Regions from separate parts of the Cupriavidus sp. 2TAF22 genome, predicted to be linked through region 2. Evidence: riboswitches for the same ligand, from Rfam matches in the RefSeq annotation. Region 2 holds a riboswitch; each other region holds the start of a gene.

Region 1 (4,958 bases), on a different contig from region 2:
GCCTGCGCAAGTTCGAGCCCAAGCTGGTGTTCGACCTGATGCGCGACGAAGGCGTGACCCATTACTGTGCCGCGCCCATCGTCCACACCGCGCTGGTCAACGCGCCGCCGGCCTGGCGCGAAGGCCTGCGCGGCCCGGTGCGCGGCATGGTGGCCGGTGCGCCGCCGCCCGCGGCGGTGCTGGCGCAGATGGAAGAAATGGGTTTCGAGCTGACCCACGTCTACGGCCTGACCGAGACCTATGGCCCGGCCGCGGTGTGCGCGGAGCAGGACGACTGGGCCGCGCTGTCGCAGGAAGACCGCGCCACCCGCAAGGCCCGCCAGGGCGTGCGCTACCACTTGCAGGCCGGGGTGGCGGTGCTCGATCCGGATTCGATGCAGCCAGTGGCCGCCGACGGCGAGGAGATCGGCGAGATCATGTTCCGCGGCAATATCTGCATGAAGGGCTATCTCAAGAACGAGAAGGCCACGCGCGAAGCCTTCGCCGGCGGATGGTTCCACACCGGCGACCTGGGCGTGCGCACGGCGGACGGCTACGTCAAGATCAAGGACCGCAGCAAGGACATCATCATCTCCGGCGGCGAGAACATCTCCAGCGTCGAGGTGGAAGACGCGCTCTACCGCCATGCGGCCGTGCTGGCCGCGGCGGTGGTGGCGCAGCCGGATGCCAAGTGGGGCGAAACGCCCTGCGCCTTCGTCGAGCTGAAAGACGGCGCCAGCGCCACGGCCGAGGAACTGATCGCGCATTGCCGCACCTTGCTGGCTGGCTTCAAGGTGCCCAAGGCCGTGTATTTCGGGCCCTTGCCCAAGACTTCGACGGGCAAGATCCAGAAGTTCGAGCTGCGCCGCAAGGTCAAGTCGGACACGGCCATCGACGTCTAGCCACGCGCGGTGGCGCCGGCCGGCGCCACCGGGGCCGGGGGCTAGTGGACGGCCCGCTGCGCGGACGCCAGCGTCGCCGGCCGCGTCGTGCCACCGGCGGGCAGCGCGCCCGTAAAGGCGAAATCCACCTCCGGCACGCGGCCGCTGACGATGTCCGCGATCGCACGGCCCGAGCCGCAGCCGTGCGTCCAGCCAAGCGTGCCGTGGCCGGTGTTCAGGTAGAGCCCGCCGATGGCGCTGGCGCCGATATAAGGTACGTTGCCCGGCGTGGCAGGGCGCAGCCCGGTCCAGAATTTCGCCAGCTCCGGTCGGCTCATGCCCGGGAACACTTCCAGCGTGCGCCGCACGATGGCCTCGCAGCGCACCGGGTTCAGATCCATCGCATAGCCGTTGAGTTCGGCTGTGCCGGCCACGCGCAGGCGGTCGCCAAAGCGCGAGAACACCAGCTTGTACTCGTCGTCGGTCAGGCTCACGCTGGGCGCGCGCTCGCTGTCGAGCACCGGCAGCGTCACCGAATAGCCCTTGGCCGGATAGATGTCGAGCTTGACCCCGAGCGGGCGCGCCAGCATCGGGCTGAAGCTGCCCAGCGCCAGCACGTAGGCGTCCGCGCTCTCGATCTGGTAGCCGCCAGTCTCGTCGGCAATCTCCACCCCGTGCATGCTGCCGCCCTCGGCATGCAGGCGCTGCACCCGCACGCCATAGCGAAAGCGCACGCCCAGCGCTTCGCAGCGCGCGGCCAGCGCGGTGGTGAAGCGGTGCACATCGCCCGATTCATCCTCGCTGGTATAGGTGGCGCCCGCCAGACGCGGCGCGATATTCGCCAGCGCCGGCTCCAGCCGCACCACTTCGTCCGGCCCGATCACGCGGCGCTCGCAGCCCAGCTCGCGCATGATGCGCGCCGGCTCGACGGCCGCGTCGAATTCCTTCTGGCTGGTATAGAAATGCAGGATGCCGCGCGTGAGGTGGTCGTACTCGATGCCGGTCTCGGCGCGCAGCGCCTGCAGGCTGGCGCGGCTATAGGTGCCCAGGTTGAGCAGCTGGATCATGTTGTGGGTGGAGCGACTGGCCGTGCACTCGCGCAGGAACTTGAGTCCCCACGACCACTGCGCCGGATCTGCGCGCAGGCGGAACAGCAGCGGAGCATCCTCGCGCCCGAGCCAGCGCAGCATCTTCAGCGGCGCGGCCGGGTTGGCCCAAGGCTCGGCATGGCTGACCGAGATCTGCCCGCCGTTGCCAAAACTGGTTTCCCGGGCCGCGCCCGCATTGCGCTCCAGCACCACGACCTCGTGCCCGGCACGGGCCAGGTACCACGCAGACGCAACGCCGATCACGCCGGCTCCCATCACGATGACTTTCATTTCTCAGGCTCCGGATAGCAAAAAGGGGCAGGCAAGCCATCTGGCCTGCCTGCCCCCACTGTCCTTTTGCCTGAGAGATTCGCCGCACCCACCACGGGTACCGGCTTGCCCCTTCGGCGGCCGCGTGCCGCTTACCTGGTCGGTGTGCGGTCCGGCGCTCTCCAGTTTGTTCGGTTTCCAGTCTTTTGCACCTGAGCGTTTCAGGGGTACGCCTTCGGTAGAGACACCCACCTGATACGGCGGAGGTGTCTCGTTCTCCTGGAAGCCGCAACATAGCACGCGTTGCAGAGAGACTGCAAGGGCAGTATGGCGGCCCGGCGGCGCCCCGCCGCCGGGCCGCGCGCTGTAGCAAGGTTCTGTAGCAGTCTGGCCGGCCAATTTTTGGAGCCGGCGAGCTCGGGAGCAGGGCACGAGTAGCGCAGGCTTTTACAGGTGGCGGACCAATATGGCAATAGGGTTCAAGGTGCAGTGCCTGGTATCCGCGGCGTGGCACCGTTGAGTGCATCATGCAATTGCTGCTTCAGTGCTTTGCAGCGGTCGGCTACCTCTTCCGACTGCTTGCCAAGCCCGATACTGATGGCCTGGCGTTCCAGCATATCCTTCAGTTGACCAGTCAGATTTGCCGCGATGTTGTCCAGAGCCGTGTTTCCGAACCTCTCGATGGCATTGCTGGTGCCTAGCGCCGATGCTTCGGCGTGCTGTCTGAATGCAGCGCGAAGCGAGCGGCGCAGGTCCGTAACGTAGCGCCGTTTGGCATCCTCGATTTTCTCTTCCCGAAAATGCAGATAGAGGTCGAGGATGGTTGCTAGCAACGGGCTGAATGCCGCTAGTCTTCCCGATGCTCTTGTGATGAGGCCAGCTCGACGGAGAGCCTCCGTCCTGACCAGCCTTATCCCGGTGGACCCGGCAATTTCGTAGAGGAGATTGCCGAGTGCCTTTGTGCTTATCGAAGCGGCTTCCAGTCCGCCTGCTATTGGCCCGGTTGCGCTATTGACAAGCCGCGTCAGACGCAATGCCGGGCTAGCTGGGATGCGGATGGCATCCAGTGAGCCGGGTGTGCCTGGCGCGAAGCTGCCGCCGGACCACGGCATGTGGAGCGCCTGCGTTGTGCGATTCTCGAGTTGCTTCCCCGCGCCGCCAAGGATTTCGTGCAGCTGTCGCTCCATTTCGCACCAAAGCTTGCTCAAGTCCTCCTTCATCTGGTCAAGCGTGGAGGTGAAGAACGCCTGCACCTCCGGAGCCTCGGCGGTGCCGTCCAGACGTTCCATTGCTTTCGCGGCACGCCCCAGTACTGTTGAATAGACTTGCCGATGCCATAGGCGCGCGAGCGAATGCAGGTGTTCCCTTGCCTGTTCAAGCTCGGCGATTTCCTTCTGGACGCAGGCTATGCGTGCTTGCAGGCAGGGCTCGTCGCCGGATTGCATGACATCCCGCATAACGCCTTCCACAGCGCTGATGGCTGCAATCGCCCGGCTCGCCTGACCGGTCTGGTTTCCCCAGGCGGAAAGGCTGGTCACCAGCGCCGACAATCTGCTTTGCCGCAGCAGTCGCTCGCGGAAGCCGGCCGAGGCCTGCCTGGCATGGAAGTACTTTGCCACCGAGCAGTGGAGCACGGGAATGCCGATGCGTCTACCCAATACCGCCTCAATCCGCTGTTGCATGCCGGCGCCTCCATTGCGGTCCCGGTCTATTTTGTTGACCACCAGGCAGCATGGTCTGCCGAGACAGAGGTTGTCTTGGTCTAGCAGCCTTCTCAATATGCCTGCCTGGGCCCGATAGGGAAGTTCGGGTGTAACGACGAGCAATATCATGTCGGCCTCCATGGCCGCACTGAGTGCTGCCCCGCCCACGAGTTCACTGGGGGAAAGATAAAGGCCTGGCGTATCCACAAATACCATCCCGTGCCAGTCATGCTCGCCTACCGCCGCAGTTGGCTCATCCGTTCCGAGGTGCGCTTCGTCGTTCCCTGACACCGCCCGGATGAGGCTGGTTTTGCCAACTCCCGCCTCGCCGAGTAGCGCGATTCTCCATGGGGCCTCAGCCTTTAACGTTTCCTGCCAGTATTGCAGGGTCGCGCGCAACGATTCCGAAGATGAAGTTGGCCAATGCGAAATGATTGAGGCCGCGTCGCGGATGAGGTGGCGGACGGCGTCGCGAGTGTCTTGAAATCCAGGCGTCACAACAGCACTCCAGTGTGAATTGAGATGCCAAGCAATTGCTCCGCCAGCTGAATGGAAGTCGACCCAGCCCCGATTGCTTGTTCCCACTGCATTTCGCTAAGCAAGACGGTCGCCGCCTCCCGGCCCGGGGCTATCGCCACTGACGCAATCGCCGAGCCGCAGTTGTCTATCCCGAGTGCCTGGCGCACTTGTCGTTCGAGCGGGGCGAGCCGGTCAACCAGCAGAAGCCTTTCACCGCCCAGCCACTCGGATAGCTGCTTCAGCTTGCTGCCGTCAGACTCACCGGGAAGCTTGAATGCGTGGTCGAGGCTGCGGGAAAATGCCACACTTGCAATCGCCAAAACGCCGGGTCGCCGCGCAACGGTGACAATATCAATGTGTTCGCGGTGCAAGTCCTGGGCAACGAGCTCGAAAGCGTGACTCAACAGGCAGCCATCAATTTTCGATGCGATGCGCTCGAGTCGCTTCGTCTCCGCGTCGAGGGAACTGCGGACGCATGCGAGGTGCTCTGAGATAGAAGCGGCCAGTTGTCCTTGCGC
Region 2 (4,958 bases):
GGACCCGATCGCCGGCGCGCATCCCGGCATCGTGCAGGTCCACCGGTCGGGCGATGCGACCCTGTTGCTGGAAGGCGAATTCGTGGTGGGGATCGCGCGGGCCTGATGCCGGCGGGGCAGAAAAGAACGCCCCCTGGCGCGCGAGCGCGGGGGCGTCGAAACAGGGAAGAAGTCGGGCATGCCGCCCGGCCACGCTCACTCCGAAGGGACGAAGCGGCGCGGCACCCGGACCAGTAAGGCAGTCCGGGCAATCGTGATGTTAGAAGGCCGGCCCGCTGCGATCTTGTCCCGCTTGTAGGCCAATGTATCGACTTTGTACAAAGCCGGCGCGCGTGCCGTGCGTGCGGCTCAGGACGCGGCGGTCTTGCCCGGCGTGCCGAGCAGTGCCTTGAGGCCGGCCAGGCGGTCCTTGGGGCTCATGGCGGGCGTGGCGTCCGCCGGCGCGGGCGCTTCCTCGAGCTTCATCTCGCCGATAAAGCGCGAAGGTTCGCAGGAGTAGGTGTCGCGCGCGCGCTTGCGCTTCTTGCACCAGCTGATGTGCAGGCTGCGCTGGGCGCGCGTGATGCCGACGTACATCAGGCGGCGCTCTTCCTCGATCTTCTCGTCGCCGAGGTCTTCGTCCTCGCGGCAATGCGGCAGGATGCCCTCTTCCACGCCGACCAGGAACACGTGCGGGTACTCCAGCCCCTTGGAGGCGTGCAGCGTGGACAGGCGCACCGCGTCGGGATCTTCCTCGCGGCCTTCGAGCATGCTCATCAGCGCCACGGTCTGGGTCAGCTCCAGCAGGTTCTTGCCTTCGTCGCCGAAGCCGTCGGCGGTGTCGAAGCCGGTGGCCTCGCCGCCCTCGGCGGCCTCGGGCTTGGTGCCCTTGCGCTTGAGCCAGTCGAGGAATTCGAGCGTGTTGGTCCAGCGCGACTGGGCCTGGCGCTCGTCGAACGTGTCGTACAGGTAGGCCTCGTAGTGGATGCCTTCCATCATGTCGTCGAGCACTTCGGTGGCGGGATCGCTGGCGGCGCGGCCGGCCAGGCGCACCATGGCTTCGCAGAACACGCGCAGCGGCTCGAGCTGGCGCGGCTGCAGCTTGCCTTCGATGCCGCCCATCATGGCCGCTTCGAACAGCGAGACCTTGGCCTGCCCGGCGAAGGTGCCCAGCACTTCCAGCGTGGCGTTGCCGACGCCGCGGCGCGGCGTGGTGATGGCGCGGATGAAGGCGGGATCATCGTCCGGATTGGCGATCAGGCGCAGGTAGGCGCAGATGTCCTTGATCTCGGCCTTGTCGAAGAAGCTCTGGCCGCCCGACAGCACATAGGGAATGCGCTCGCGCCGCAGGATCTGCTCGAACAGGCGCGCCTGGTGGTTGCCGCGGTAGAGGATGGCGTAGTCACGGAACTGCGCGCGCCGCTCGAACTTGTGCGCCGAGAGCCGGAACACCACCGACTCGGCTTCGTGCTCCTCGTCGTTCATCGGGTTGATGGCGATGGGGTCGCCCATGCCGTGCTCGCTCCACAGCTTCTTGTCGAACAGCTTCGGATTGTTGGAGATGACGGCGTTGGCGGCCTCCAGGATGCGCACGGTGGAGCGGTAGTTCTGCTCCAGCTTGACCACCTTGAGATCGGGGAAGTCGGTCTGCAGCAGGCGCAGGTTGTCCAGCGTGGCGCCGCGCCAGCCGTAGATGGCCTGGTCGTCGTCGCCCACCGCGGTGAAGGCCGGCGCGCGCAGGTGCGAGCCGCCGGCCAGCAGCTTGAGCAGCTGGTACTGGCAGGCGTTGGTGTCCTGGTATTCATCGACCAGGAAGTAGCGCAGGCGGTTCTGCCACTTCATGCGCACCGCTTCGTCGCGCGCGAACAGCTCGGCCGGCAGGCGGATCAGGTCGTCGAAATCCACCGCCTGGTAGGCGTTGAGCGTGGCCACGTAGTTGCGGTAGACCAGCGCGGCCTGGTGGTCGTCGGCGCTCTCGGCGGTGGCGATGGCGGTCTCTGGATCGACCATGCCGTTCTTCCACAGCGAGATGGTGCTCTGCACGCTGCGGATCAGCTTCTTGTCGGTGGTGGCGAGCTGCTCCTGCACCAGGCCGAAGCAGTCGTCCGAGTCCATGATGGAAAAGCGCGGCTTCAGCCCCACGTGCTCGGCCTCGGCGCGCAGGATCTGCACGCCGAGCGAGTGGAAGGTGCTGACCGTCATCTGCTTGAGCGGAATGCGGCGGCCCTCGCGCGTGGTCTTGCCTTCCATCAGCTTGGCGATACGCTCCTGCATCTCCTTGGCGGCCTTGTTGGTGAAGGTCACCGCGGCGATATGCTTGGGCTCGAACCCCTTGTCCTCGATCAGGTGCGCGATCTTCTGCGTGATCACCCGCGTCTTGCCCGAACCGGCGCCGGCCAGCACCAGGCAGGGGCCGTCGAGATAGCGGACGGCTTCGGATTGGGCGGGATTGAGTCCGTGGGTCATGCGTTTGGCGTGGTGGCGGAAGCGGATGGCGAAATGGCTGGCGAAGACGACGCGGCCAGGGCTGCCTGTGAAGACTGCGGCACCGGGGTGATGTCCCCGCAAGCGACAGCAGCCGCAGATGTTAACACGCCGGGTTGCCGGCCCCGGGGTGCCGGTGCCGTGCCGCGCGCCACGCGTTGACAAGCCACCGGGGCTGCCTGTAGAGTCGCGCCATCCGGCCGGGAGAGCGCGCAGATCTTGCGCCGCCGAAGGGGTATCACCCGAAAACTCTCAGGCACCATGGACTGGTCGGATCGGCTTGCAATATGCACACGATGCACGCCGTACTCTGGAGAGCGGCACCCGCCACGCGCGCAAGCGACGGCGAGCGTGCCCACCGAAGGGGCGCGCAGGGCACAGGTCCACCGGACCGCCTTGTAATCTCTCAGGTATCGAGGACAGAGGGGTCATCCGCCGCGGCGGATCTGGCAGCGCCATGGCGCGCCGGGTCTGGCGGCGGATGACCCTTTTTTCGTTTTCGAACCGAGATTTCCGCCTTCCCCCGAGGACTACATGACGCTCCAGGCCACGCCCCTCAATGCCATCCACCGCGCACTCGGCGCCCGCATGGTCGACTTCGGCGGCTGGGACATGCCGGTCAACTACGGCTCCCAGATCGAAGAACACAATGCCGTGCGCACCGACGCCGGCATGTTCGACGTCTCCCACATGTGCGTGGTCGACCTGGCCGGCGCCAATGTGCGCGCCTTCCTGCGCGGCCTGCTGGCCAACAATGTGGACAAGCTGCAGACGCCGGGCAAGGCACTTTATTCCTGCATGCTCGACGAGAGCGGCGGCGTCATCGACGACCTGATCGTCTACTTCTTCGCCGAGGACCGCTTCCGCCTGGTAGTCAATGCCAGCACCGCGACCGGCGATATCGAATGGATCACCGCGCGCAACGCCGCCACCGGCAGCGGCGTCACCATCACCCCGCGCCGCGGCGACAACGCCCCCGCGGGCGCCGCGCCGCTGGCCATCGTCGCCGTGCAGGGCCCGAACGCCCGCGCCAAGGTGTGGAGCGCCTTCCCCTCCACCCAGCCCAGCGAAGCCCTCAAGCCCTTCAACGCCATCGTGGTGCAGGATCCCGCCCTGGGCGAAGTCATGGTGGCGCGCACCGGCTACACCGGCGAGGATGGTTTCGAACTGGTGGTGCCGGCCGCGAACGTGGCCGGCCTGTGGGAGAAGCTGGTCGCTGCCGGCGTGCGCCCGGCCGGCCTCGGCGCGCGCGACACGCTGCGCCTGGAAGCCGGCATGAACCTGTACGGCCAGGACATGGATATCCACACCTCGCCGCTCAACGCCGGCCTGGCCTGGACCGTGGACCTGCAGAGCGAGCGCGACTTCACCGGCAAGGCGGCGCTCGTCGCCGGCGGCCAGACCCAGCAGTTTGTCGGCCTGATCCTGCGTGAAAAAGGCGGCGTGCTGCGGGCGCACCAGAAGGTGATCACCACTGCCGGCGACGGCGAGATCACCAGCGGCACCTTCAGCCCTTCGCTGTCCCTGTCCATCGCATTTGCCCGCCTGCCGCGCGACGTTGCCCTCGGCGCCGAGGTGCAGGTCGAGATCCGCGACCGCAAACTCGCCGCGACTGTGGTTAAACTGCCGTTTGTGCGCAATGGCAAGGCACTCGTGAGCTGAACGCTCGCACCGGTCACAGCGCGCCCGCCGGCGACGGATTGCCTCCGCCCGGCGGGCGCTGAAAAAACAAATTGAATCTGGAGAATCCCATGAATTTCCCCGCCGACCTGAAATACACCGAGTCCCATGAATGGGTGCGCGTCGAAGCCGACGGCACGCTGACCATCGGCATCACCGACCACGCGCAGGACGCGCTGGGCGACATCGTGTTCCTGGAGCTGCCGGAAGTGGGCAAGTCGGTCGGCGCAGGCGACGCGCTGGCGGTGGTGGAATCGGTCAAGGCCGCTTCCGACATCTACGCGCCGGTGGCCGGCGAAGTGATCGCCGTCAACGAAGCCGCCGTCGCCGCGCCGGAAAGCGTCAATGCCGACGCCTTCGATGCGTGGCTGTTCAAGCTCAAGCCGGCCAACAGCGACGACGTCAACGGCCTGATGTCGGTGGACGCCTACAAGGCCAACGTCGGCGCCTGACGCGACACCCTGCCGCTCCCGCGAGGCTTGCCTGCCACGGGAGCGGCGACTGAAGACTGATGCACGGCGGCGCGGCTGACCACCCGCCGCCCTGCGCCCAACGAGGTTCTTGCCATGAACGCCCCCCTGCCCATGAACGCAGCCAAAGGTGCCCGGCCCACGCTGGCCGAACTGGAGGCGCGCGACGCCTTTGCTTCCCGTCATATCGGCCCCGATGCCGCCGAGCAGCAACACATGCTCAAGGTACTCGGCTACGACAGCCGTGCCGCGCTGATCGACGCCGTCATTCCCGCCGCCATCCGCCGCCGCGACGGCATGCCGCTGGGCGAGTTCACCGAGCCGCTCACCGAGGAAGGCGCCCTG
Region 3 (4,958 bases), on a different contig from region 2:
CTGATCGCACGGCACCTTCCCTTCAGAGAGAAGAGAGAACCACATGGGAGAAGCAGAGCATTGCCGCCAGAGATGGCCGGTGCTAACGATGCCGCGTGCGAATCCGGTGCTGGCCATCAACTTGCACCAACTTGTCCCCGGTCGCATTCGTATAGTGTTCTAGAGGCAGGTCGTCAGGAGTTTGGTCACACGATTAGTGCTAATTGCATCACATCGCATCGCATCACCCGGGATGGCCTCGCATGCGCGGGTCAGGCGATCAGACAAGAGGTCCACCAAAAAGAACCAAAGACCATGGAACCCTCAAACCACGGAAGTATGCTTGGCACGCTGCGCCTTGCAAGGCTGGCGAATCGCAGGCCCCGCCTGTGGCTCGGGGTGTTCGCGCTGCTCGCTGGCTGTGGGTCTATCGGCCCCACGACCATCGTTGCGGACCGCTTCGACTACAGCGCGGCGATCGCGGACTCCTGGAAGCAGCAAACGCTGCTGAACATCGTCAAGCTTCGCTACATGGACCTGCCGGTCTTTGTAGACGTGGCGTCGGTTGTCAGTGGTTACTCGTTGCAGACTGGTGTGTCTATGAACAGCACTGTCTCCTCGGCCAACACCGTACAGGGCAATTTCGTTTCCGCCGGGGTACAAGGGGTATATACGGACCGGCCTACCATTACCTACACGCCAGCGACCGGGCAACGGTTTGTGCAGGGGCTGATGGTGCCGATCGAGCCCAGAAACATCTTCTTCATGCTTCAGAGCGGCTATGCCGCAGATTTCCTGCTGAGCATGACCGTGGAGTCGCTCAATGGCGTGCGCAATCGTTCGACGGTTGCAGGGGCGATGCGCGAGGCGGATCCCGCGTTTCTGCGAGCCATCGCATTGCTGCGCGACGTGCAGGGCGCCGGCGCGTTCGGGATGCGTGTTGAGGATAGCAAGAGCAAAGGTTCAACCGCCGTCGTGCTTTTCCGGCGTGACGGCGTGACTCCCGACATCGAGGAAAAAATGACCGAGATCCGCCGCCTGCTCAGAATGCCACTGACCAGGCAGGAGTTCATCCTCCGGTATTCCCCAGCCCGCGGCGCGGACGACGAACTTGCGGTGAACAGCCGCTCGATGCTGCAAATCATGAGCGCCTTTTCCAGCTACCTGGACGTTCCGGAGGAACACATCAGAGACCACAGTGCGCTGCCTGCGGTTGCGCCGGGCACAACTGAGAGGCAACAAGGCGCCCTAAGGATTCACAGTGGCAAGGAAAGGCCCGCCGAGCCATATGCTGCGGTACGGTACCGTGGCTACTGGTTCTGGGTTGAGCAAGGCGACCTGACAACGAAACGCGCCCTTGCGGCCATCATGTTGTTCTTCACGCTGGCGGATACCGGCAGTAAGGAGTCGCAGCCGTTGATCACCATCCCAGCCCAGTAGCGCGGCTCCCCAGCACGGGGCCGCCAGTCGACGTAGGCGCAGTAAAGGAGCCCCCGGCGCCGACATGCGAAGCTCGCTCCTGCCCGGAGCGAGATACCTGACTTGCCTTGCTGTCCGACTGCCTCCTACCCAACGGGATAGCTCTCGGCGATGGTCGTGCCGATCGTTGCCGCTGTTGCAGCAGACAACGTCCATCCAAGATGGCCATGGCCGGTGTTGTAGAACACCCGTGGCGCCCTGCCTTTTGACACGCGCGGCATCATGTCCGGCATCATCGGGCGAAGCCCCGCCCAGGGGACTACGCGGGAGGTATTGATTCGGAAGTTGCGACGCGTCCATGACACGAGCGGCTCGATGCGGTCGGCTCGGATGTCTCGGTTTTGTCCATTGAATTCGGCGGTACCTGCCACGCGGAACCTGTCCTTGCCAAGTCTGCTCGTCACGATCTTTGCGCTTTCGTCGAGCAGGCTGACCCACGGCCCGTTCGCCACGCTGTCGGCATCGTCCAGGTGCACGGTAATGGAGTATCCCTTGACCGGATAGACATTGATCCTGTCGCCCAGCATGCCGGCAATATGCCGGCTGCCCACACCGGCACAAACCACCAGCGCATCGCCGGCGATCTCGTACGCGGCACCGGCGTGGACCGATGGCGACGCCACACCGTCCACCGCCTGCAGGCCGATACGCACGCCGCTGGCGGATAGGTCGATGCTTCGCACGTCCCAGCCCTGCAGGAAGCGCACGCCGCGGCGCTCGCAAGCGAGCGCCAGGCCGCGCGTGAACTTATGGATATCCCCGGTTGAATCGGATGGCGTGAAGTACCCGCCAAAGTATTGGCCTTGCAACGTCGGCTCGATCGCCCGGATCTCCTGCGGCGACACCGCAAAGCGCTCCAGTCCGCCTGCCACGAGTAGCGCGTTCGTCCTGCCCGCGGCCTCGAAAGCCGCTTTGTCATGATAGAAGTGCAGGATGCCGCGGCGCTCCAGATCGAACTGGATATTCTCCTGCTCGGCCATGGCAAAGAGATGCTGGCGGGCGGCAATCGCCAACTTCGTCGTTTCGATGGTGTTCTCCCGATAACGCGCGATGTTCGACACAAACTCCCCCATCCACGAGTATTTGTGCCACGACGGCTTCGGGTTCACCAGCAGCGGCGCGTTGCGTTTCAGCATCCATTTCAGCCCTTTTAGTATCGTTCCCGCGCTGTTCCAGACTTCCGCGTTACACGCGGAGAGCTGGCCGCCATTGGCGAACGACGTCTCCATGGCGGGATAAAGATGGCGGTCGACGACAGTCACCTCGTATCCGAGTTTCGATAGCGTGTAGGCGGTGGTGACGCCGGTAATGCCGGCGCCTATGACTATGATTTGAGACATGGCAGGGTCCTCTGTCAGGCAAAGCGATGGCCGAATCCTCGGCTTCCTACCCCATCTGTCCCGGTACCTGAGAGCTTTGGCAGCGGCCGGTGACCGGTGCCGTCCCCTTCGGTGGGCATTCCTTGCAATGCCACTCTCCAGATTCTTGAATCGACGCCACAGTCCTTTTGCCTGAGAGTTTCCGGGGTGGTTGCTCCGTCGGCGCCGGGGATGGCACGTACCATCCCCGGTCTCTCCTGCGTCGTCTTGCAGCCGCTTAGTGGCCGCTTAGCGGCCGATTTGCGGCCGGGCTGCCCGGGATCACAGCCGATGCGTCAAGCTGCGCCCCTTGCTTGCTTAGTCCGGTAACGCACCGCCCGAAGGCGTACGGCTGGCCAGGATGGCAATCAGCGACACCACCGCAGCCCCGACCAGGTACCAGGCTGGTGCAAGCTTATTGCCCGTGGCGCTGATCAGCCAGGTCGCGACCAGGGGGGCGGTGCCGCCGAACAAGGCGTTCGCGCTGTTAAAGCACAGTGCAAAGCCGCTATATCGCACGCGGGTCGGAAAACTCTCCGACAGGAAGCACGGCAGCGTGCCGTCGTTGATGGTGAGGAAGGCGCCCAGTGCCACCTGAATCAGCAAGATGCCGACGATGCTGGCGCTCGACAGCGAATGGAACAGCGGCACCGTGAAGAGCGCGAACAGGATGCAGGCGGAAACCAGCATCGTCTTCCGCCCGAACCGGTCGGAAAGCAGGCCCATCACGAAAATCATCACGACATAGCTGGCCAGCGATACGGTAGAGACCAGGAAGGACACCGAGTCGCTCATGCCGAGTTCCTTTGACAGGTACACAGGCATATAGCTGAGCAACAAGTAAAAGCCGACGGCGTTCAGGCAGGTCACGCCGAAGCCGACCAGCATGGTACGGCGATGCGAGGTGAGCAACTCGCGCAGCGGCGCCTGCGGTGCGTGATTGGCGTGCTCCATCGCGACGAACTTCGGCGTATCTTCTAGTTGAAGCCGGATGTAACGGCCAACCAGCCCAAAAGGGGCGGCCAGCAGGAACGGCACGCGCCAGCCCCATTCGAGCAACTGTCCGGAGGTCAGCACCGTATGCAGCCCGGCGACGAACAGCGACGCGAACAGCAGGCCGGCGGCTTCCGCGGCAGGGATGACACTGGTGTAGAGCCCGCGCTTGCGGTTCGGTGCATATTCGGCAAGAAAGGCCGAGGCGCCGGCGTATTCGCCTGAAGCCGAGAAGCCCTGGACCAGCCGGATGACAAGCAGCAGTACCGGCGCCCACAAGCCCACCTGCCCGTAAGTCGGCAGGAAGGCGATCAGGAAGGTCGAGCAGGACATGATCATGATCGACAGCGACAGCGTATTGCGCCGGCCGAACTTGTCGCCGAAATGCCCCCAGATCACCCCTCCGATCGGACGCACGACGAAGGACAGCGCGAATACGGCATAGGTAGCCATCAGGCTGGTGGTCGGGTCGCTCTTGGGAAAGAACACTACCGCAATGACGGTTGCAAGAAAGCCGTAGGCGGCGTAGTCGAACCACTCGATAAAGGTGCCGATAAAGCCTGCCGCGGTAGCGCGGCGCAGTACCTGCCTGGTGTCGGCATCCACGGCGCTGCTGCGGGCCTGGCTCGCCGGGTATCCCGGGCGATTGCCACCTGGTAGCACCTCCGCGCCGCGCAAGGATTTCGTGTTACTCATACTCTGTCTCCGGATTATTTTGTCCTGGTCGCGCTACGTCTATCCAGGCATGGGCTTTTGCCGCATGCAACCGGCGACCAGTCTTGTGGTGTGTCTTGTTGTGTGTCTTGTGGATCTGCTCTGTGGGTAATAAGGGGTGTTGAACTCCTTATGCAGGGTAAGAAGGCGCAGCGATACAGCGGATCGCCGATCCATCGACAAGAAAACGAAATCCCGATGCCACGGCTATGTCGCGCCCGCCGACGAGGCATGCCAGCGAACTGGCGCTACCTGTCCTGCGGCAATGGCACCAGGGCGCTGTTGCGGTAGGTGTAGATGGTGATCGGCGAATCCCGCAGGTCGCGGTTGGGGTCGAAGCGGTATCGGCCGGCCACGCCCTCCATATCGATACCCGCCAGCGCTGCCCGGTACTGCGCCGACTCGACCGAGTTGGCTGTCTTCATCGCCTGGGCT

What was found. A riboswitch is a leader RNA that binds a small molecule or an ion and turns the genes downstream of it on or off. The one in region 2 is predicted to bind glycine.
Region 1: linked by a shared signal. The riboswitch ahead of AB4Z48_RS25370 (D-amino acid dehydrogenase) and the one ahead of gcvT (glycine cleavage system aminomethyltransferase GcvT) in region 2 are both predicted to bind glycine.
Region 3: linked by a shared signal. The riboswitch ahead of AB4Z48_RS34450 (D-amino acid dehydrogenase) and the one ahead of gcvT (glycine cleavage system aminomethyltransferase GcvT) in region 2 are both predicted to bind glycine.

The regions. Positions count from the first base shown of each region.
Region 1 covers NZ_JBFRFX010000023.1:64,294-69,251, forward strand. The annotation lists gene AB4Z48_RS25365 (acyl-CoA synthetase) at 1-881, shown strand, start outside; gene AB4Z48_RS25370 (D-amino acid dehydrogenase) at 923-2,239, opposite strand; glycine riboswitch at 2,288-2,414, opposite strand; gene AB4Z48_RS25375 (GTPase domain-containing protein) at 2,698-4,419, opposite strand; gene AB4Z48_RS25380 (hypothetical protein) at 4,416-4,958, opposite strand, start outside.
Region 2 covers NZ_JBFRFX010000003.1:231,904-236,861, reverse strand. The annotation lists gene AB4Z48_RS05705 (protocatechuate 3,4-dioxygenase) at 1-106, shown strand, start outside; gene AB4Z48_RS05700 (UvrD-helicase domain-containing protein) at 349-2,445, opposite strand; glycine riboswitch at 2,655-2,742, shown strand; glycine riboswitch at 2,764-2,896, shown strand; gene gcvT (glycine cleavage system aminomethyltransferase GcvT) at 2,998-4,125, shown strand; gene gcvH (glycine cleavage system protein GcvH) at 4,215-4,595, shown strand; gene gcvP (aminomethyl-transferring glycine dehydrogenase) at 4,710-4,958, shown strand, end outside.
Region 3 covers NZ_JBFRFX010000047.1:7,459-12,416, reverse strand. The annotation lists gene AB4Z48_RS34460 (hypothetical protein) at 1-4, shown strand, start outside; gene AB4Z48_RS34455 (hypothetical protein) at 295-1,419, shown strand; gene AB4Z48_RS34450 (D-amino acid dehydrogenase) at 1,545-2,798, opposite strand; glycine riboswitch at 2,948-3,047, opposite strand; gene AB4Z48_RS34445 (MFS transporter) at 3,135-4,505, opposite strand; gene AB4Z48_RS34440 (branched-chain amino acid ABC transporter substrate-binding protein) at 4,772-4,958, opposite strand, start outside.